DNA from 4 places in the Pseudarthrobacter ribosi genome. Region 3 is predicted to be linked to each of the others. Evidence: predicted binding sites of a transcription regulator. Region 3 holds the regulator's gene; each other region holds the start of a gene.

Region 1 (5,283 bases), on a different contig from region 3:
GGGACGCGCTTCCACAACCACCTGTATGACCAGCTGGGCCTGAACTGGATCTACAAGGCCTTCGCCCCCACCGACCTCGGCCAGGCGATCGCCGGCGTGCGCGGCCTCGGAATCCGCGGCTGCGCCGTGTCGATGCCGTACAAGGAGGACGTCATCGCGCTCGTGGATGTGATGGACCCGTCCGCGAAAGCCATCGACTCGGTCAACACGATCGTCAACGACGGCGGCACGCTCACCGCCTACAACACGGACTACACGGCGATCGAGCAGCTGCTGCAGCGCAACGCCGTCCCAGCGACCTACTCGGTGCTGCTCCGCGGCGCCGGCGGCATGGCGAAGGCCACCGCCGCGGCCCTGCGCGACGCCGGGTTCCGGGACGTCACCGTGATCGCGCGCAACGAGGGGGCGGGACAGGCACTCGCCGGGCTCTACGGTTTCGCCTGGCGCGCCGACGTCGATGCCCTGACGGCCGACATGATCATCAACGTCACCCCCATCGGTATGGCAGGGGGCCCCGACACCGAGGCCCTGTCCTTCCCGCAGGAGGCCGTGGACGACGCGCAGGTGGTGTTCGACGTCGTCGCGCTGCCAGCCGAGACCCCGCTGATCCAGGCCGCCCGCGCGGCCGGCAAAACCGTGATCACCGGTGCGGAGGTGGCGACCATCCAGGCGCTGGAGCAGTTTGTGCTGTACACCGGGATCCGGCCCAGCGACGAGCAGGTCCGGGCCGCCGAGGACTTCATGCGGGCCCAGTAGCCATCCGTCCGGACGTGGCCCGGAACTAGACCGGCTCCACCGAGATGGCCACCCGCTCCTCCCCGATCCGGGTGAGGACCAGGGTGGCTGTCTTTTTGCCCTTGTTCTTGCCGCCGCCCGGGAGGAGCTGTTTGCGCAGCTCCTCAGGCGTGACCGACGTGCCGCGCTTCTTGATGTCCAGGACCCCGATGCCCCGGTCCTTGACCCAGGCCTTGAGCGCCTTGACGTTGTACGGCATTACCTCCAGCACCTTGTAGGGCCGGGCAAAGGGGGTGTCCCGCAGTTCCGGGGCGCAGATGTAGGCGATGTGCTCGTCCACGAGATGCCCGCCCAGCTGGAGCGCGATGTCGGCCACCAGCCCGGCGCGGATGACGGCGCCGTCGGGCTCGTAGAGGTAGCCTTCGACCGGCCCCACCGGGGCGACCGGGCCGCCGGCGAAGTCCTCGGCGCTGGTGAGCTCGGCCGCGCCCGCGGGGCCCAGCAGCAGGGCAGCCCGCCGGATCCCCGGACGCCGGACCGCGTTGAACCACAGCGCCACCTCGGTGACGTCCCCGCCCACCGACACCCACTGGGCCTCGCAGTTCTTGGGCACCGAATCGTGCGGCATGCCCGGGCCCATCTTCACCCCCACGGCCAGGCCGGCCCCGGCCAGGGACTCGACGAAGGACAGCGGCGGGGAAAAGTCCTCCGGATCCCAGAGCCGCTTCGTGCCCGAGGTGGAGGTGGTCCGGCGCGCCGGGTCCAGCCACACGCCGTCCATCCCGTCGAGGGACACGGTTGTCGCATCGGAATGGACCACGGTGGCGTTCCGGAACGGGATCAGGTTCATCGTGGCGCAGGCCGCCGTCGTCTCGTCCCTTTCCACCGCCGTGACCTGGATGTCGAGTGAGGCGAGCGCCATGGCGTCGCCGCCGAGGCCGCAGCCAAGGTCCGCCACATGCTGCACGTCGGCTTCCGCGAAGCGCTGCGCATGCCGGGCCGCCACGGTGAGCCGGGTGGCCTGCTCCAGGCCCGCCTGGGTGAAAATCATCTGCCGGGCGAACTCGCCGAATTTGGCCTCGGCCTTGGTCCGCAGCCGCGACTGGGTGAGGACGGCGGAGACGAGTTCGGGGGAGTGGCCGGCCTTCCGGAGCGAGGCGTTGAGGCGGAACGCCTCGTCCTCCTTGTAGGGGCCCAATGACGCCAGCAGATCCCAGCCCTCGGGGTTCAGCAGCGGGGCGATTTGGTCCTGCGGTGCGTCAGACATGGGATCAAGCCTAGTTCAGCGCGGGGCGGAGCCGTGCGCCCGATAAGGTTGACGGCATGGATGACAGCGGCACGAAAAACAGCGGCACGGACGAGGACGACCCGGAGGGCGGCGCCGCCCAGCAGGACCCCGACGGCGGCCGCCCCGCCCGCCGGGGACTCGCCCGCTACGCCCGGCCGGCGCTGATCGCCGGCGGCGTCATCGCCGTCGTGTGTGTGGCCCTGCTGGTCATCATCTTCTTCCTGGACTCCTTCAACGCCACCGTCTATTCCGTCGGCGGCCAGAGCGTCCAGGACGCCACCGACGAGGCGAAGGCCATCCGCGAGAACTACGCCGGGGTCCGCGCCGGCGGCGTCGTGTTCCTGGTCCTGGGCGTCGCCCTGGCCGCGGCCGGGGGCCTGGTGCTGTACCGGCACCGGAACGAAGCGGGTTCCGACGACGGCGACAACGGCGAGGATGTCGACTTCGAGGACCTCGGCGGACGGTAGTCCGCGACGGCACCGTGACCGGCACCGTGACCGGCACCGATGCAGGCGTCGGCGCAGGCCCAGCGTTCGCCGGGAACGAATTTCTGGCACTCGCCTTGACCGAGTGCTAACTACTTACATAGAGTCGTCATTAGCACTCTCCCTAGGAGGGTGCTAACACCTGAAGCTTTACAGCCAGGCTGCTGCCGGCACCGCGACGACGGTCTGTACGCCTTGGCACCACAGCTTTGTAGTCCACGAATTTGCTGACGAAAAGGAGAGGTCATTGTCGGTCTCTATTAAGCCTCTTGAGGATCGTATTGTTGTCCGCCCGCTCGAAGCCGAGCAGACCACGGCTTCCGGCCTGGTCATCCCGGACTCCGCGCAGGAAAAGCCGCAGGAAGGCGAAGTTGTCGCAGTAGGCCCCGGCCGCTTTGACGACAACGGCAACCGCGTTCCGATCGACGTCGCCATTGGCGACGTTGTTATCTACTCCAAGTACGGCGGAACTGAAGTCAAGACCGGCGGCACCGATTACCTCGTGCTGTCCGCCCGCGACGTTCTGGCGATCGTCGTAAAGTAACTCTCTTGGACCCCGCGCCGCCGATCCTCCTTTGACGGGTCAGTTGCGCGGGGTTCTGTCTTTGAAAGGACAAAACCATGGCAAAGCAGCTTGCGTTTAACGACGCTGCCCGCCGGTCGCTTGAAGCCGGCATCGATAAGCTCGCCAACACGGTCAAGGTGACGCTTGGCCCGCGCGGCCGCAACGTCGTGCTGGACAAGAAGTGGGGCGCCCCCACGATCACCAACGATGGCGTCACCATCGCCCGCGAAGTCGAGCTGGACGACCCCTACGAGAACCTTGGCGCGCAGCTTGCCAAGGAGGTCGCCACCAAGACCAACGATGTTGCCGGTGACGGAACCACCACCGCCACGGTGCTGGCACAGGCCTTCGTCAAGGAAGGCCTCCGCAACGTTGCGGCAGGCGCCGCCCCGGGCCAGATCAAGCGCGGCATCGAGGTCTCGGTTGAGGCCATCGCCGCCCGCCTGCTCGAAAACGCCCGCCCGGTCGAAGGCACCCAGGTCGCCAACGTCGCGTCCATCTCCGCCCAGAGCGACGAGATCGGCGAACTGCTGGCCGAGGCATTCGACAAGGTCGGCAAGGATGGTGTGATCACCATCGAGGAATCCTCCACCACGCAGACCGAACTGGTCCTCACCGAGGGCATGCAGTTCGACAAGGGCTACCTGTCCCCGTACTTCGTCACCGACGCGGAACGCCAGGAAGCTGTCCTCGAAGACGCCCTGATCCTGATCAACCAGGGCAAGATCTCCTCGGTCCAGGACTTCCTGCCGCTGCTGGAGAAGGCGCTGCAGAGCTCCAAGCCGCTCTTCATCATCGCTGAGGACGTCGACGGCGAGGCACTCTCCACGCTGATCGTCAACCGGATCCGCGGCACCCTGAACGTCGTTGCCGTCAAGGCACCGGGCTTCGGCGACCGCCGCAAGGCCATGCTGCAGGACATCGCCACCCTCACGGGCGCGCAGGTTGTCTCGCCGGAACTGGGCCTCAGCCTGGACACGGTCGGCCTTGAGGTGCTGGGCACCGCCCGGCGCATCACCGTCACGAAGGACAACACCACCATCGTCGACGGCGCCGGTTCGGCCGAGGACGTCGCAGCCCGGGTTTCCCAGCTGCGCGCCGAGCTGACCCGCACGGACTCCGACTGGGACAAGGAAAAGCTGCAGGAACGCCTGGCCAAGCTGGCCGGCGGCATCGGCGTGATCAAGGTCGGCGCTGCCACCGAGGTCGAGCTGAAGGAAAAGAAGCACCGCATCGAGGACGCCGTGTCCTCGACCCGCGCTGCCCTGGAAGAAGGCATCGTCGCCGGCGGCGGCGCCGCCCTCATCCACGCCCTCAAGGCGCTCGACGAGGACCCGGCCGTCCAGGCCCTCGAGGGCGACGCGGCAGCTGCTGTCGGCATCGTCCGCCGGGCACTGACCCAGCCGCTGCGCTGGATCGCCCAGAACGCCGGCTTCGACGGCTACGTTGTCGTCGCCAAGGTCGCGGAATCGGCCAACAACCAGGGCTTCAACGCCAAGACCGGCGACTACGAAGACCTGATCGCTGCCGGCGTCATCGACCCCGTGAAGGTGACGCGTGCGGCCCTCCGCAACGCGGCGTCCATCGCGGCACTGGTGCTCACCACGGAAACCCTCGTGGTCGAGAAGCCTGCCAACGAAGACGAGCACGCAGGCCACAGCCACTAGGCTGCAGCCCACACAGTGAACCTGTGAACAGGAAACCGGTCCAGCGTCCGCTGGGCCGGTTTTTTGTGTCCATGATGCCCCCGGTGGCCCGAATGGTTCCCGCCCAATCGGACTGGCCGGCGTCGGCGGGCGTGGCAGACTGGTGCCATGCTGCTGGACGAGCTCGTGATAACCAGTGATGCCGTGGCCTCGACCCGCTCCCGGCTGGAGAAAGTCGCAGCGCTGGCCGACCTGCTGCGCCGGATGGAGCCCGGGGACATCGCGACGGCCGTCGGCCTGCTCATCGCCAGGCCGCGGCAGGGCCGGGTCGGGGTCGGTTGGCGCGGTATGACAGCGGCCATGGGGGAGCCGGCTGCCGAGCCAAGTCTTACCGTCGTCGACGTCGATGCTGCGCTGGGGCGGCTGCTCGTCATGGGCGGCGCCGGATCGGCGGCGGAGCGCGCCGCCACCCTCCGGTTGCTGACCGCCGCCGCCACCGAGCGCGAGCAGGCCTTCATCGCCGGCGTGCTGCTCGGTGAACTGCGTACCGGTGCCCTTGAGGGG
Region 2 (5,283 bases), on a different contig from region 3:
GAGCTGCCGATCTCGGTGAAATCCGGGTGCAGCAGCACACCGGTGCGTCCGAGGTCGGCGCGGGTTCCGGGCAGAAGGAGTTCGCGCTCGAGTGCCTCGACGATGGCTTCCGGGCTTGCATCGGTGCCCGGGGCAGGCATGATGTCCTCGTCGAGCTCGCTGAAGAGGTCGGGTTCATCGAAAAGCGACGGTTCGCCGAACAGCTGCTGCTGACCGGACAGGGCCGGTACGGCCTGCGCTGACTGCGGGGCCTGAACGGCTGCGGGAGCGGTCCCGGCTGAGGGAGCCGGCGCCTCGGCCGCGGCGCCGAAGCCGGGGCCCTGCCGGACGGCTACGCCCTGCTGGTATGCCGTGGCAGCGGCCCTCGCGCGGTCATCCGCGGCCTCGTTCAGGTCGTGCCCGGCGTGGCCGCGCACCCATTCGAAGGTGTATTTGCGGCCGACCAGCGCCTGATCGATCTCCTTGAGCAGCTCGACGTTCATGACGGGCTTGCCGTCGGACTTGCGCCAGCCCTTGCGTTTCCAGCCGGGCATCCACTTGGTGACGGAGTTGATGACGTACTGGCTGTCGCAGAGGATGTGCAGGTCCTCGCCCGGCAGGTGCGCGGTGGAGCGGAACAGGTCCAGGACGGCCATGAGCTCGCCCATGTTGTTGGTGCCGTGCGGCCATCCCCCGGCCCGCCAGCAGTCGTCGCTCACGTACCAGGCCCATCCGGCCGGGCCGGGATTTCCTAAAGCCGAACCGTCGGCTGCTGCTGTAATCGTCACTGCACTATCCTGCCAGACCGGGCGGGCCTTCAACGCCGACGGCGGCCCCACCCGAAGGTGGGACCGCCGTCGTTGAACTGGACGTTCAGCGCTGGAGTAGCCAGCGCCGGAAGCCGGGTGGTTAGAAACCGCCCATGCCCCCCATGCCGCCCATGTCGTCGCCGCCACCCATGGCCGGGGAGTTCTTCTCCGGCTTGTCGGCCACAACGGCCTCGGTGGTGAGGAACAGGCCGGCAATGGACGCCGCGTTCTGCAGGGCAGAGCGGGTGACCTTGACCGGGTCGTTGATGCCGGCAGCCAGCAGGTCGACGTACTCGCCGGTTGCTGCGTTCAGGCCGTGGCCAGCAGGCAGGCCGCGGACCTTGTCGACGACAACGCCGGGCTCGAGGCCGGCGTTGAAGGCGATCTGCTTCAGCGGGGCGTCGATGGCAACGCGGACGATGTTCGCACCGGTTGCCTCGTCGCCTTCGAGCTGCAGGTTGGCGAATGCCTTGGCACCGGCCTGGATCAGGGCAACGCCACCGCCGGCGACGATGCCCTCTTCAACAGCAGCCTTGGCGTTGCGGACAGCGTCCTCAATGCGGTGCTTGCGTTCCTTGAGCTCGACCTCCGTTGCGGCACCGGCCTTGATGACTGCAACGCCGCCGGCCAGCTTGGCCAGGCGTTCCTGCAGCTTCTCGCGGTCGTAATCCGAATCGGAGTTCTCGATTTCGGCACGGATCTGGGAAACGCGGCCGGAAATCTGGTCAGCGTCGCCGGCACCCTCGACGATGGTGGTCTCGTCCTTGGTCACAACGACCTTGCGGGCGCGGCCCAGGAGTTCGAGTCCGGCGGTCTCAAGCTTGAGGCCGACTTCCTCGGAGATGACCTGGCCACCGGTGAGGATGGCGATGTCGGCGAGCTGCGCCTTGCGGCGGTCACCGAAGCCCGGAGCCTTGACGGCGACGGACTTGAAGGTGCCACGGATCTTGTTGACGATCAGGGTGGCCAGGGCCTCGCCCTCAATGTCTTCGGCAATGATCAGCAGCGGCTTGGAGGACTGCATGACCTTCTCGAGGACAGCAACCAGTTCCTTGACGTTGGAGATCTTCGAGTTGACGATCAGGATGTAAGGATCCTCGAGGACCGTTTCCTGGCGCTCAGCGTCGGTGACGAAGTAAGCGGAAATGTAGCCCTTGTCGAAGCGCATGCCTTCGGTGAGCTCCAGCTCGAGGCCGAACGTGTTCGACTCCTCGACGGTGATGACGCCTTCCTTGCCGACCTTATCCAGGGCCTCGGCAATCAGGGCGCCAATCTCGTTGTCACCGGCGGAGATCGACGCGGTGGCGGCAATCTCTTCCTTGGTTTCGATTTCCTTGGCGGAGGCCAGGAGCTCGCGGGTGACAGCTTCGACAGCCTTCTCGATGCCGCGCTTGAGGGACAGGGGATCAGCGCCGGCCGCGACGTTGCGCAGGCCTTCCTTGACCAGGGCCTGAGCCAGCACGGTGGCGGTGGTGGTTCCGTCGCCGGCGACGTCATCCGTCTTCTTGGCAACTTCCTTGACCAGCTCGGCGCCGATCTTCTCGTAAGGATCGTCCAGCTCGATCTCCTTGGCGATGGAAACACCATCGTTGGTGATCGTGGGGGCGCCCCACTTCTTTTCGAGGACGACGTTGCGTCCACGCGGGCCGAGGGTGACCTTGACGGCGTCGGCGAGGATGTTCAGGCCCCGCTCAAGACCGCGGCGTGCCTCTTCATCAAATGCAATGATCTTGGCCATAACGGCAGTAGTCCTTTCGGGACAGTCGTTAAGAATGAACCTTTGCTGCGGTGCCCGCGACGGACGATCCTTGCCCCGCGGCCTCTGTATGCCGCCGGGCCAGGGATCTCACCCCAGCCAGGTGTTTCTTTCGCTCCCGGAGGCGGCTGCTGCAACTTCGCGGCCGGGCGAACCGGGCGTCGTTTTAGCAGTCAATACGCGGGAGTGCTAACTCAATAATTAGCACTCCCCCGGGGAGAGTGCAAGCAGTGGGCGTGCCGGGACGCGCTGCACCGGCCCGCTGGCGGGCCTCCGGCACGACGCAATACGCTACGGGCGATTAACTCCCGTTGCTGCCGGCCGTCTCGCTGCCGCTCATGGTTGCCGTGTTGTCCGCGCCATATGTGTAGACGACGTAGTTGGCGGAACTGACACCGCCGTTGGCGTCGAAGCCGATTCGCCCGGATTCGCCGTCGTAGTCGGGCTGCTTGCCGGTCCGGAGGACGTCCAGGCACTCCTGGTAGCTCTTGCAGAGAGTGGCTTCGCCGGCGGTCCCGGCGCCGCCGGACGTCTGGGGTTTGCCGCCCGAGACGGCGATCAGGCGGGCCGCAATGGACGCTCCGGCGTCGTCCTCCGCGGCAGCGGCCGCAATGGCGGCGACGTTGACGGCGTCGTACGTTTCTGCGGCAAAGGTCATGTCCGCCAGCTCGGGATCCACGGAGACCAGTTCGCCCTGGAAGTGCGCGGAGGCAAAGGTCCCGGGCAGGATCCCCCGGGCACCGCCGAGGGCGCTGGATCCGAGGCCGGAGCCGTACTGGCTGACCGCGCCGTCGCTGAGGATGAGCTTCTTTCCGGCAACGCCGGCGTTGTTCAGCTCGGCGATGGCGCCCTGCGCCCCGGCCCGCGAGACGAGCACGACGGCGTCGGGAGCCGCCGCCTTGACGGCAGCGGCCGCCTGCTGGGCCAGGCCGGGAGCGAACCCGGCGACAGTCACGGGCCCGAGGCCGGACTGCCGGGCGGCCGCGGCGACGGCGGTGGACACGTCCTTGCCGTAGCTGCCTTCCTCGTACACCACGGCGAGGGTGGCGGCACCGCTGTCCCTGGCGAGCTTGACCAGCACGGGGGCCTGCGCAATGTCGGCTGCCGACGTCCGGAAATAGAAGCCGCCGCTCTCGTAACTGCTGAGCCCGCTGGCGGCGTTCGCGGGGGAAATCATGACGACGTCGGCTTTGGCCAGCACATCGATGGCGGCGGGCGCCCGGCTCGAGTCCGTCGGGCCAATGACGACGTCGGCTTTGGCCGCCACCAGCGCCTTGGCCTGCGCTGCGGTGTCCGCACTGATGGTCTCCGAGAGCAACTCCACCGGTTTGCCTTTGTGGCCTCCGGCGGCGTTGATTTCCTTCACGGCAAGCTTTGCGGCGGCCAACTGGGGGGCGTTGAGGAAGTTCTGCGGGCCGGTGTTGTCGAGGATCAGCCCGATCCGCAGCGTGCCGTCACCGCTCGCGTCCGCCTGCTCCACGCGGGCGCCGCCCGTGGGACCCAGGCACGCGGTTGTGGTCAGCGCGGCAGCCGCGGCCACGGCCACGGCGCGGCCGCCGCGCAGGGCCGCAGCCCGGCGCCGGAGAGTGCTGCCGGGGGCCCTTCGGGCCACGGCCTGGTCGGCCGGGTCCTGCGGCGCGGGCGCTGCGGCGGCGAAAGTCACTGGACGGGCCGGACGCTTTCGGCCTGCGGGCCTTTTTCGCCCTCGCCGACCTCGAGTTCCACGCGCTGCCCCTCGTCCAGGGCACGGTAGCCCTCCCCCGCGATGGCAGACCAGTGCACGAAGACATCGGCCCCGGAGCTGTCCACGGTGATGAACCCGTAGCCCTTCTCGGCGTTGAACCATTTGACGGTTCCCAATGTCATGGTGTCCACACTTTCGGTTGGCTGGCGGGCGGCCCACCACGATGTGGGCCGCGGAATGCGAAACGCAGCATGCAAGACCAGAATGCAAGGCCTGCATGCAAAACGCGTCATGCAAAACGCAGAATGCAATTACTGTACCCACAGCCTCGGGCCGGGGCGCAGGGCGGGGTCGGGTCAGGCGGTCAATAGTTATTCAGGCGTAACCGGAACGGACTACTGGAAACCTGGCGCCAGGACAACAACGAGCGGGAGCTGGAATTCGGCCGAGTCCACGACGGTCGGGATGCCCAGGAGCTTGCCAAGGGCCTCGGCGTTGCCCTTTTGCGCGGCGCCGCTGTAGAAAATGACAGAACGCTGCTGGGGCGCGCCACCCCAGTTTCCGAGTGTGCCGATCGTCCAGCCGTCGGTGGAGACGGTTCCGCCCACGCGGTTGGCAAGTCCAGCGGTGGTGGTGCCGTTGAAGACCGCCACCGGCTGGGTCTTGTCGACGACGGCAGCCGCGGAGGGGGTGGCGGACGCGGAGGGCGCCGCGCTGGCCTCGGGGCTAACCGGCGCCGGGCTGCTCGGCTCGGGACTGGACGGCTGGGGGCTGGTCGGCTCCGGGGCGGGTGACGCGGCGGCGCTGCTGCCAACCTGCTCGGCCGAGACGGCCATCGTCTCACCCCCGGAGGAGAATCCCAGCTTCGGCAGAATCAGGAAGGCCACGAGGCCAACGGCCAATGCCGCGACGCCGACGGCCAAGATCGCCCCGAGGCGGCGTCGGCGGCGCGTTTCGGCGACTGCCCGGTGGACACCCTGGCGTGTGGAGGTCTCCGGGACCCGATCAAATTCATCCCGAGCGTATTTGGTCATGGTAAAAACGACGTCCTTGCT
Region 3 (5,283 bases):
CACATCAGCGCCTACGCGCTGATCGTCGAGGAGGGCACCAAACTCGCCGCGCAGATCCGCCGCGGCGAAGTGCCGGGAATCGACGACGACGACCATGCGGCCAAGTACGAACTCGCAGACGAATTGATTTCGGCCGGCGGGCTCTCCTGGTATGAGGTCAGCAACTGGTCCCGCACGCCGGAGCAGGCCTGCCGCCACAACCTTGCCTACTGGCGGGGTGACGACTGGTGGGGGATCGGCCCGGGCGCGCACTCACACGTCGGCGGCGTGCGCTGGTGGAACGTCAAGCACCCCACCGCCTATGCCAACCGTCTAGGGTCCGGGCTTTCGCCGGCCGCCGGCCGGGAAACCCTCGACTCGGAGACCCGCAACGTGGAGCGCGTCATGCTCGAAGCGCGGCTGAACTCCGGGCTGGAGATCACCAGCCTGGGCGGGCTGGGTGACACCGGGCGGCACGCGGTCGCGGGACTCATCGCCGACGGCCTCGTGGATCCCGTGGCGGCCTTCCGCGGCAGCCTCATCCTGACGCTCAAGGGCCGACTGCTCGCCGACGCCGTGGTCCGCAGGATCCTGCCGGACTGACGCCGGCCCTGCTGGACTAATACGGGTCCACCGGGAGGCAAAGGTCAGGCCGGACTTCCCGGTCAGGGCGGGCCTGACCCGGGCCTACTTGATCCAGCGGAGGTTGAACTCGTAGCGGTGCGGCTGGCCGCGGTTGACGTGGATGCCGGCCGCGACCGAGAAGCACGTCACGGCAATCCAGATGACCGTGGCCAGGACCGCGAAGATGTTGCCCACCACCGGGACGAAGACCAGCAGGTTGCACACCACCGCAGCGATCGTGGGGGGCAGCGTGAAATTGAGGGCTTCCTTGGACTCCTGAGCCGTAAACGGGCCGCGGTCCTTGAAGATCAGGTAGATCAGCAGCGAGGGAACGCAGCCCAGAATGCCGCCGAAGTGCGCCAGTGTGGCCCACTGCCGGTCCTCGTTGGCCGTCAACGGCAGCGCATTTGCGGGAACGCCGTGGTACGGGGGCTGGCCATGGCCGGCCTGGTTGCCAGTGTGTTCGCGTGCGTTATCTGCCACGGTGTCGTCCTTCGGATTGCGGTGGTGCGTTGCTGCCTGGAGGTGCCAGGGCTGCGCCGGGAGCGTAGCCGCCTTACCAAGAATACTTGCTCGGGGGCGGAATCGCCGATCCGTCCGCTGGCGGGTGTGCTCGGCGGGGCGCTTCAGGGGACGGTCAGGAAGTCGATGACCTCCTCCACCCGGCCCAGCAGGGAGGGTTCCAGATCGGCGTAGCTCCGGACCGCGCCGAGGAGCTTTTGCCAGCCCAGGCCGATGTCCTCTTTGGTGCTGTGCGGCCAGCCGAAGGCCATCAGGATGCCGGTCTTCCAATCCACCCCGCGGGGGATCACCGGCCACTTCTCGATTCCCAGCACGGCGGGCCGGATCGCCTGCCAGACGTCGACATAGGGGTGGCCGACGATCAGGACGTTGCCGGCCGCGCCGGGGGACGCCATCACCGCGGCGGCGATCCGGGATTCCTTGGAATCGGGCACCAGGTGGTCCACCAGGACACCGAGCCGGCGCCCGGGCCCGGGCCCGAAGGCGCCCACGGCCCCGGCCAGGTCATCAATGCCGTGCAACGGCTCGACGACGATGCCCTCCACCCGGAGATCGTCCCCCCAGACCCGTTCGACGAGCTCGGCGTCGTGCTTGCCCTCCACCCAGATCCGGCTCGCTTTGGCCACCTGCGCGCGCTGGCCGGCCACCCGGACGGAGCCGGAGGCGGTTCTGGTGCCTGCGGCGGCCCCGGCGCCCGCTGCGGCGGTCCGGGGCGCCGGCGGCATCAGCCGGATCGGCTGGCCCTCCAGCAGGAAGCCGAAGCCAAGGCGGAAGGACCGGGACTTGCCGCGGCGGTCTTCGAGCGCCACCACGACCATGCCGCCGGACTTCTCCACCCGGGTGACGGCACCCACCCAGCCGGACTGCACATCCTCGAGCACCATTCCGCGCTCCACCGGCACTTCCGGCAGTTGGGTCTTGGCGGGCGCGGACAGGTCCTGGGGGCCCCAATTCTGGTACGACATCGGTTACACACTGCTTTACGCTCGGTTTGCTGCGGCGGGCTGTGCCCGAAAACACCCGCCCCAGGAGGAACGCCCGGAGCGAATTCAATGCTAACAATGCGGCGACTCATATTAGACTGGTTAGCACTTAGGCATGTCGAGTGCTAATCATCAGGTCTTTTGTGCCGGAACTGTGTCCGGCGCGGCCGGCGAGCGGCGGCACCGGATGCGGGACAGTCGAATGGAGGTGGAGCGTGAGCGAACCACGCAAGCTCGAAGTGCTGCGCGCCATCGTGGAGGACTATGTCCATTCACGGGAACCCGTCGGCTCCAAAGCCCTCGTGGAGCGGCACCACCTCGGGGTGTCCAGTGCCACGATCCGCAATGACATGGCGGCCTTGGAAGATGAGGGCCTGATCACGGCGCCGCACACGAGCGCTGGGCGGATCCCTACGGACAAGGGCTACCGGCTCTTCGTGGACCAGATTTCGGCGGTCAAGCCGCTCTCACCGGCGGAACGCCGCGCCATCCAGGCGTTGCTGGAGGGCTCCGACGACCTCGACGACGTCCTCGACCGGACCGTGCGGCTGCTCTCGCAGCTGACCAACCAGGTCGCCGTCGTGCAGTACCCCCACCTCAGCCGCGCCAAGGTGCGGCACATCGAATTCGTCCTGCTGGCGCCCCGCAAGGTGCTCGCGGTGCTGATCGCGGACACCGGCAAGGTCGAACAGCGGGTCATCGACGCCGGACAGGAGCTTTCCGACGAGGTCCTGTCCGAACTGCGCACTCGATTCCTCGGCAGCCTCTCGGGCACCCCGCTGAACCTGCTGCCGCAGACGCTGCACTCGGTCATTGCCAGCTGCCCGCCCGCGCGGCGCAGTGCCGCGCAGGCACTGGCCCGCGGCCTGGAGGCGCTGGCCACCAGCAGCCGCGAGGAGCGTATGGTGATGGCCGGGACCGCCAACCTGGCCCGCTCCAACGTCGACTTCCCGCTCAGCATCGGCCCGGTGCTGGAAGCGCTCGAGGAACAGGTGGTCATGCTCCGCCTGCTGAGCGACATGGCCGAGGACCCGCGGGGCGTGACGGTCAGCATCGGCCGGGAAAACCCGTATGACGGACTTGCCGAGGCCTCGGTGGTGGCGACCGGCTACGGCCCGGACTCGACGGCGAAAGTCGGCGTGCTAGGCCCCACCCGGATGGACTATCCGACCACCATGGCCGCCGTCCGGGCCGTGGCCCGCTACCTTTCGCGGATTCTCGGCCCCTGACGAACCTCGTCCACCCGGCCGGCCCGACGGGCCGTCACCAGACTTCTTGCCCCTAACAGGCAGTGCCCCACCGGCAGAACAAAAAGGAAGAGATACAAATTTTGAGCAGCCACTACGACGTTCTGGGAGTCTCCCGTGAAGCCACCGGAGAAGAGATCAAGAAGGCCTACCGCAAGCTGGCGCGGACCCTCCACCCGGACGTGAATCCGGGGGACGACGCCTCGGACCGCTTCAAGGCCGTCACCCACGCCTATGAGGTGCTGTCTGATCCGCAGAAACGCCGGATCTACGACACCACGGGCAACGAGAACGGCACCGACAACGGCTTCGGCGGCGGCAGCTACGCCGGCCAGGGCTTCGCGTTCCAGGACATTTTCGAGACCTTCTTCGGCGCCGGCGGCCAGGCCGGGCCGGCCTCCAGGGTCCGCCGCGGCCAGGACGCCCTGATCAGCGTCCGGATCGACCTCCGCGATGCCGTGTTCGGCGTCAACAAAAAAATCGAAGTGGACACGGCCGTCACCTGCCCCACCTGCGAGGGCTCGTGCTGCCGTGCAGGCAGCCACCCGGAACGCTGCGACATCTGCGGCGGCAGCGGCCAGGTCCAGCGCGCCGTGCGTTCCATCCTCGGCCAGGTCATGACCACGGCCCCCTGCGGGTCCTGCGAGGGCTTCGGCACCGTTATCAAGGACCCCTGCAACGAATGCGCAGGCCAGGGCCGCATCCGCAGCCGGCGTTCCCTGACGGTGAAGGTTCCCGCCGGCGTCGCCACGGGCACCCGCATCCAGCTCTCCGGGCAGGGCGAGGCAGGACCTGCCGGCGGCCCCGCGGGCGACCTGTACGTCGAGATCCGGGTCAACAACGACGCCACGTACGTGCGCGACGGCGACGACCTGCACGCGAGCCTCAACATCCCCATGACCGCCGCCGCGCTGGGCACCGAGCTGAACCTCGACACCTTCGACGGCCGGCAGGAGATCGATGTCAGGGCCGGAACCCAGTCCGGCGAGGTCATTACGCTCCGCGGGCTCGGCGTCACGCACCTGCGCGGTTATGGCCGCGGCGATCTCAAGGTCCACCTCCAGGTGGACACCCCCGCCAAGCTCGACGCCGCCCAGGAGGATCTGCTCCGCCAGCTCGCCAAGCTGCGCGGGGAACAGTTCAGCGAAGGAAAGCTCGCCGCGGGCGGTGGGGTCTTCGCGAAGCTTCGGGACCGGCTCGGTAACCTGTAGCGGTGAGCAACCCGGTCTTCTTCACCGCCCCCGGCACCCTGGACGGGGTGGCCCCCGGTTCCGTCTTCGTCCTTGACGGGTCCGAGGCCCGCCACGCGGTCACGGTGAAGCGGATTGCCGTGGGCGAGGCCGTGGACATCGCCGACGGCGCCGGAAAGCGCCTGACCGGCACCGTGGCCGCCGTCGCGCCCGGCGAACTGTCCGTGCAGTGCTCCGGACTCGCCGAGGAGCCCGGGCCCGCGGTGCGGCTCGTCCTGGTCCAGGCCCTCGCGAAGGGCGACCGGGACGAACTCGCCGCCGAAACCGCCACCGAACTGGGGATCGACGCCGTCGTCCCCTGGCAGGCGGAACGTTCGATTGTCCGCTGGAAGGCGGAACGCGCGGCGAAAGCCCACGCCAAGTGGCAGTCAGTTGTCACGGCGGCGGCCAAGCAGGCACGCCGCGCCTGGATTCCGCAGGTCCGCCCCGCCGTCGACGGCGCCGGGCTGCAGACGGCAGTGGCGGCGGCCGACCTGGCCATCATCCTGCACGAGGACGCCGTGCGTCCGCTGCGTCAGGTGCTGGAGGCCTGGCTTGCGGCCGATTCCACGGCCGGCTCCTCGGGCGATGGCGCTGCTGTGGACCGGGCAGACCAGAGCCGCGAGGTGCTGCTGATCGTCGGACCCGAGGGCGGCATCAGCCCGCGGGAAGTGACCAGGCTCTGCGACGCCGGCGCGG
Region 4 (5,283 bases), on a different contig from region 3:
GCGAAGCGCAGGCCTCGGAGCGGCGGGCACCGGTCGGACCGCCGGACAGTGCGCATCAGGATCAGGGCAGTAAGGAGGCCGGCGGCATGAGTGCGGATGGCGATACCCGGAACCACAGCGATAGCGAGAACGACCCCAGCGGCCAGGCCACTGGCGAAGGACGGGATGGCAGCCGGGACAACGCGACGGAACAGCCCGCACCGGTGGCGGCAGTTCCTGCCGGTGTGCTGCCGAACAAAGCCTCTGAAGATGATCCGAGGCGCTGGGGCGACGAGCCGGGCGGCTACGACCACGACTCCTGGCTTGAGGAACAGAAGCCTCCGCACTGGGGCTGAGTTCCCTCTCGGCCCGGACCGCCCGGGAGCGGGCTTCCGGGCGGGCTCCCGCCAGGAGATCGCCCGCCGGGAGGGCCGGCTAACCATGGGCGGCCGCCACGAGGACAAAGAACAGCTTCCCCTGCGTGGAGGCACCGGCGAGGCGACCGGCCTGATCGGCGTCGGCAGCGACGACCAGGAGGCCGTCGGTCTCCCCGGTTGCCAGCCATTGGCCCGCCCCGTTGCCATGCTCGGATGTCCACAGTACCGGCACCGCGGCGGCCAGCACCTGCGATGCTGCCGGCTGGTCAAAGCCATTGCCGGTGGTCATCACGACATTGACGAGTTGCCCGGGGGAGAGCAGCTGGATCGAGGCGGGATCGGCCATCCGGAGCGGCACCGCGGCAGACCCCGGAGGGCTTCCCGCCAACAGGCCGGGGCCAAGGAGCTGGGCATCAGATAGCAGTTGGCCCTTGCGCAGGGCCACCGCCAGCTGTTTGCCCTGCAGGGCGTCGGGGCTGCCGTAGCTGCCGGCGGGCACCAGCCCGCGCGGGACGCTCAGCACCGTCAGGTCATCCGGGCCCAGTGTTTCCCCGGCCGGGAGGTCCCGTGCGGCGGCGAACGCGGAAACCGTGAAGGCCGGGGCCGGCGTCAGCTGTTGGACCGTGAGACCGGCCGCCACGCACAGCAGCAGCGCCACCCCCAGCCGCCGGTTGCGGGCGAGCCACCGGGCCAGCCGCGTGCGGGGAGACTGCCCAGCGGGTCCCGGCCGGCGCCGCGGACTTCCGGAGGCCGACCGGATTCGGCGGCGCCTGCGGGACCCGCCGTTTCGCAGAACCGAAAAAGGGTGCCACGCGCCACGAAAAAAGGCCCCGAAGTTGACCCCAGGGACGACGCCTGGAGACAGGACGGGACGGGCGGGGGTGGACATAGCCCGACACTACGCACAGGCGGGGACGCCGGACAGGCGGGCTGTGGGCTATGTGGACAACGCCCCGACAGGCATCGAAACGCAGCGGGGCCGCAGCCCACAGGCAGTTCCTAGCTTGCGGCGGCGGCGGCAGGCGCCGGAGTTGCGGCCGGGGCAGGAGCCGGGGAGACGGTGCTGCCCTTGGCGTCGCGGGAGTCGGTCCGGTAGAAACCGGAACCCTTGAAGACGACGCCAACGCTGTTGAACTTCTTGCGGAGGGTCCCCTGGCACTCGGGGCAGGACGTGAGGGAGCTGTCGGTGAACGACTGCACGATCTCGAAGGCGTGGCTGCAGTCCTTGCAGGCGTATGCATACGTGGGCACTGGAAATCCTCCTCTGGGACAAACGAGCAGGTCCCGTGCTGTCCGGTGGGGACCGCAGCCGACATGTCCGTCGCCGCAATCCGTCCCTTAGCAGTCGCAGGGCCTGAGTGCCAATTCTATCACCCCTGCGGCGCGTCCCTTGATGAGCTACCGCTGCTGCAGCGTGAGCAGGCCCGCGGGGGTCAGGGCGGCAGCCACCTCCCGGTCAAAGGGCTCTGCCGGGATGCTGCCGGCGGGCAGGACCTCGTCTGCGTAGACGACGGCGGCGGTCGGCAGGGGCGGCAACAGCCCGCCGTCGGCCGCGGGCGCCCCGGGCGGGAGCAGGGCGGCCAACGCCGCCAGGAACTTGTCGTAGTAGCCGCCGCCCTGGCCGATCCGGTTACCGGAGTAGTCGACGGCGGTGGCCGGCAGGAAGATGCCGTCGGTGTGCTGCATGACGACAGTGTCGTGGCGTTCCCCCGCGGGCTCCTGGATCGGTGCGTAGCGGCTCCGGACAAAGTCTGATTCCGGAGTCCAGTACACCCAGCTCAGCGCCAGGCCGGGCTCGCAGACCGGAAGCAGCACCTGATGCCCGGCCTCGTGCAGCGCTGCCAGCAGGGGGCGGGTCGGGGGCTCGGAACCCACGCCCAGATAGGCGGCGAAAGTGCCCGGGCCGCCACTGGTCAGGCCGGCAGCCCAAGACAGTCCGTGCCGGGCGATGCCCGACCCGGCGTCCTCCAGCAGGGCCCGCGTCAGCGCGGCTCGCCGGGCACGGTGGCTTGCCCGGATCTCTTCCTTCGACGCCATGCCCGTGTTCCCTCCGTGTGATGCTGCCCGGGAAAGAGCGGTTTCCCGGCGGCCCGAATGATTACCCAATGTTTGGTCCCTCCGATAGATTAGTCCAGTGACTACACCCAACGCTCCCGTCCGCAAGGCCGTCATCCCCGCAGCCGGCCTCGGCACCAGATTCCTTCCGGCCACCAAGGCCATGCCCAAGGAAATGCTGCCCGTCGTCGACAAGCCGGCGATCCAGTACGTCGTGGAGGAGGCTGTCAAAGTCGGCCTGAACGACATCCTGATGATCACCGGCCGCAACAAGCGCGCGCTGGAGGACCACTTCGACCGCGTCCCCGCGCTGGAAGCCACGCTTGAAGCCAAGGGAGACACCGCCAAGCTTGAGTCCATCCAGGCGGCCAGCAATCTTGGCGACATCCACTACGTCCGCCAGGGCGATCCGATGGGCCTGGGCCACGCCGTGCTCCGTGCAAAGCAGCACGTCGGTTATGAGCCGTTTGCGGTCCTGCTGGGCGATGACCTGATCGACGCACGCGACGACCTGCTCAGCACCATGATCGAGGTCCAAGCGAAGACCGGGGGATCGGTGGTCGCCCTGATCGAGGTTGAGCCCTCTGAGATCAGCGCCTACGGCTGCGCCGATGTCCAGGCGATCGGCGGCGAAGAATACGTCCGGATCAACCACCTGGTGGAGAAGCCTGACGTCAGGGACGCGCCGTCGAACCTGGCCATCATCGGCCGCTATGTTCTCCACCCGGCGGTCTTCGAAGTGCTGGAAGGCACAGCGCCCGGCCGCGGCGGCGAAATCCAGCTCACCGACGCGCTGCAGGAGCTCGCCGCCGGTAACGGGGAAGGCTACGGCGTGTACGGCGTTGTCTTCCGTGGCCGCCGCTACGACACCGGCGACAAGCTCAGCTACCTCAAGGCCTGCGTCCAGCTGGCCTGCGACAGTGACGACCTCGGTCCCGGCCTGCGGGAGTGGCTGCCGGGCTTCGCCTCGAGCCTGTCTCCCAGCCTGGCCAAGTAGTCCCGGTGGGGGTCAGCTTCCACTGGCCGGTGACACTTGAAAGCGGCGACCTCGTGTTGCGCCCGATCCGGTACCGGGACCGCAAGGAATGGACCGAGGTCCGTTCCCGCAACGGCGAGTGGCTGGCCCCCTGGGAAGCGTCCAACCCCGTTCCCGGCGGTGGCCTTCCCGACTACCGCCAGATGGTGCGTTCCCTCAAGGCGCAGGCCGCCCAGGCCACGGCCCTGCCGTTTCTGATGACAGAGCGGACCCCGGGCTTCCGGGAACCCGTCATCGTGGGTCAGCTTACGGTCTCCTCCATCGTGTGGGGCTCAGCCATGATGGCAACCCTGGGCTACTGGGTGGACAAGGACCGGGCAGGGCACGGCATCGCGCCGACCGCCGTGGCGCTGGTGACGGACTACTGCTTCCAGAACCTTGGGCTGCATCGGATGGAAATCAACATCCGGCCCGAAAACGGACCCAGCCTCCGGGTGGTCGAGAAGCTCGGCTTCCGCGACGAGGGCTACCGGCCAAGGTTCCTGCACATCAACGGTGAATGGGCCGACCATCGGAGCTTCGCGCTGACCTCTGACGAAGTTCCGGAGGGGCTCCTGGCGCGGTGGCAGCAGAGCCGCCCCGCGTAGCCGTCAGACCCTTCCTGACCAGCGCTTACGCCATCAATCCAGTCAATTGACAGTTCCCCCGCGACACACCGGGGACAATGCCGCCCCGGACCCCGCAATGCTCATACGGTTTTGGTGTGGATATCCCTCTTAGCAGCTCTGTGATACTTGTCATTGCTGTTGCCCTCTGGATTGTGTGGGTTGCCCCCTACATGCTCCGGAATGGACGCCACCAACTGCAGCCCGCGGGCGAGCTTGCGGCGGACTTCATCGATCTCGAAACAGCAGCCCCCCAAGCCGGGAACGTCATGAAGATGTCGGCCCAGCAGGAGAAACCCATGACCAGCACCCAGCGCACCGAGTCCGTCCCAGGAACTTCCGGACCCGATGGCGGCCCCAAGACGGCAGTCACCGGTCCGGCGTTCAGGATCCGCTATGGCCGCTTGGCCCTCGCCCTGGCCGGTCTGCTCTCGCTGCTGACCGGCGTCGTCTCGGCGGCCCTGCGAATCTTCGGCGTAGGTGCTCCCTGGCTGCCGTTCGTTGCGCTGTTCGGCGCCGTGACCGCGGTCTTTATGCTCCGCTGGCTCGCGGTCCGGGACCGCCGCCGAAAGGTGAACGCGGCGTTTCGGGCGGCCATGAGCGCACCGGCCCGCCGGGCCGAATCCGCCCCGGAGCGCGCCCCGCTGCGGGAGCCGGCAGGCGAGCCCCGCGAACGCGCCGAGAGCCCGCTCTTTGACGCCCAGGCCGAGGCAACCGATCGTCAGCCGGCACCGAAGCCGGCACGGAAGCCCCTGTCCGCCCAGGAACTCCGCCAGGCGGCGCTGGCGGAAGCCATGGCCTCGGGGGACACATCCGTCTGCGGCCCCGCGGACGCCCGGACCGCCGAAGGATCCAGTTGGGAACCGGTGGAAGTCCCCAAACCCACCTATGTTGAGGCGCCGAAGGCCGAGCGGGCCGCCCCTGAACCGCTCGACCTGCCGGAAGCCCCGAAAGCAGTCGGAAAACCGTCGCTGAAGCAGGGCCTCCCGCAGACGCCGGCCGGCAGCCTCGGCGCGGACGCCGAACAGCAGAAGCCGTTGGGCAAGGCCCAGAGTGCCCTGAGCAACCTGGACGACGTCCTGCAGCGACGCCGGGCCTGAACTTCATCCTTCGAGCCCCGGGCAGCCAGCAATGAACTGGTCCCCGAAAGTTGGACTGGCCAAGTAAGAGCCTAGGCTGCGAGGGCCTGAGCACGGTATTGCACCGGGCTCAGGCCCTTTAGCCTTGTCGA

The links. Region 3 encodes HrcA, which represses chaperone genes, less so after heat shock. Its sites were predicted from a motif close to TTNGCACTCGNNNNNNNCGAGTGCNAA; they were not measured.
Region 1: groES (co-chaperone GroES) is a predicted target of HrcA. The motif match lies at 2,574-2,600, and genes of this name have one in related genera.
Region 2: groL (chaperonin GroEL) is a predicted target of HrcA. The motif match lies at 2,711-2,737, and genes of this name have one in related genera.
Region 4: ACZYZ5_RS01830 (FmdB family zinc ribbon protein) is a predicted target of HrcA. The motif match lies at 1,695-1,721, and genes of this name have one in related genera.

Annotation. Positions count from the first base shown of each region.
Region 1 covers NZ_JBVAYZ010000002.1:26,373-31,655, reverse strand. Annotated here, with positions in the region: gene ACZYZ5_RS01935 (shikimate 5-dehydrogenase) at 1-756, shown strand, start outside; gene ACZYZ5_RS01930 (THUMP-like domain-containing protein) at 782-2,002, opposite strand; gene ACZYZ5_RS01925 (hypothetical protein) at 2,059-2,490, shown strand; gene groES (co-chaperone GroES) at 2,756-3,052, shown strand; gene groL (chaperonin GroEL) at 3,130-4,740, shown strand; gene ACZYZ5_RS01910 (ATP-dependent DNA ligase) at 4,888-5,283, shown strand, end outside.
Region 2 covers NZ_JBVAYZ010000004.1:262,735-268,017, forward strand. Annotated here, with positions in the region: gene ACZYZ5_RS06300 (RNase H family protein) at 1-767, opposite strand, end outside; gene groL (chaperonin GroEL) at 889-2,526, opposite strand; gene ACZYZ5_RS06310 (ABC transporter substrate-binding protein) at 2,846-4,108, opposite strand; gene ACZYZ5_RS06315 (cold-shock protein) at 4,204-4,410, opposite strand; gene ACZYZ5_RS06320 (LytR C-terminal domain-containing protein) at 4,624-5,262, opposite strand.
Region 3 covers NZ_JBVAYZ010000003.1:313,783-319,065, forward strand. Annotated here, with positions in the region: gene hemW (radical SAM family heme chaperone HemW) at 1-582, shown strand, start outside; gene ACZYZ5_RS05090 (DUF4870 domain-containing protein) at 667-1,086, opposite strand; gene ACZYZ5_RS05095 (DUF3097 family protein) at 1,230-2,090, opposite strand; gene hrcA (heat-inducible transcriptional repressor HrcA) at 2,324-3,337, shown strand; gene dnaJ (molecular chaperone DnaJ) at 3,439-4,566, shown strand; gene ACZYZ5_RS05110 (16S rRNA (uracil(1498)-N(3))-methyltransferase) at 4,569-5,283, shown strand, end outside.
Region 4 covers NZ_JBVAYZ010000002.1:5-5,287, reverse strand. Annotated here, with positions in the region: gene ACZYZ5_RS01840 (AAA family ATPase) at 1-335, shown strand, start outside; gene cpaB (Flp pilus assembly protein CpaB) at 415-1,014, opposite strand; gene ACZYZ5_RS01830 (FmdB family zinc ribbon protein) at 1,356-1,607, opposite strand; gene ACZYZ5_RS01825 (5-formyltetrahydrofolate cyclo-ligase) at 1,755-2,393, opposite strand; gene galU (UTP--glucose-1-phosphate uridylyltransferase GalU) at 2,491-3,408, shown strand; gene ACZYZ5_RS01815 (GNAT family N-acetyltransferase) at 3,414-4,034, shown strand; gene ACZYZ5_RS01810 (hypothetical protein) at 4,151-5,152, shown strand; gene ACZYZ5_RS01805 (IS3 family transposase) at 5,224-5,283, opposite strand, start outside.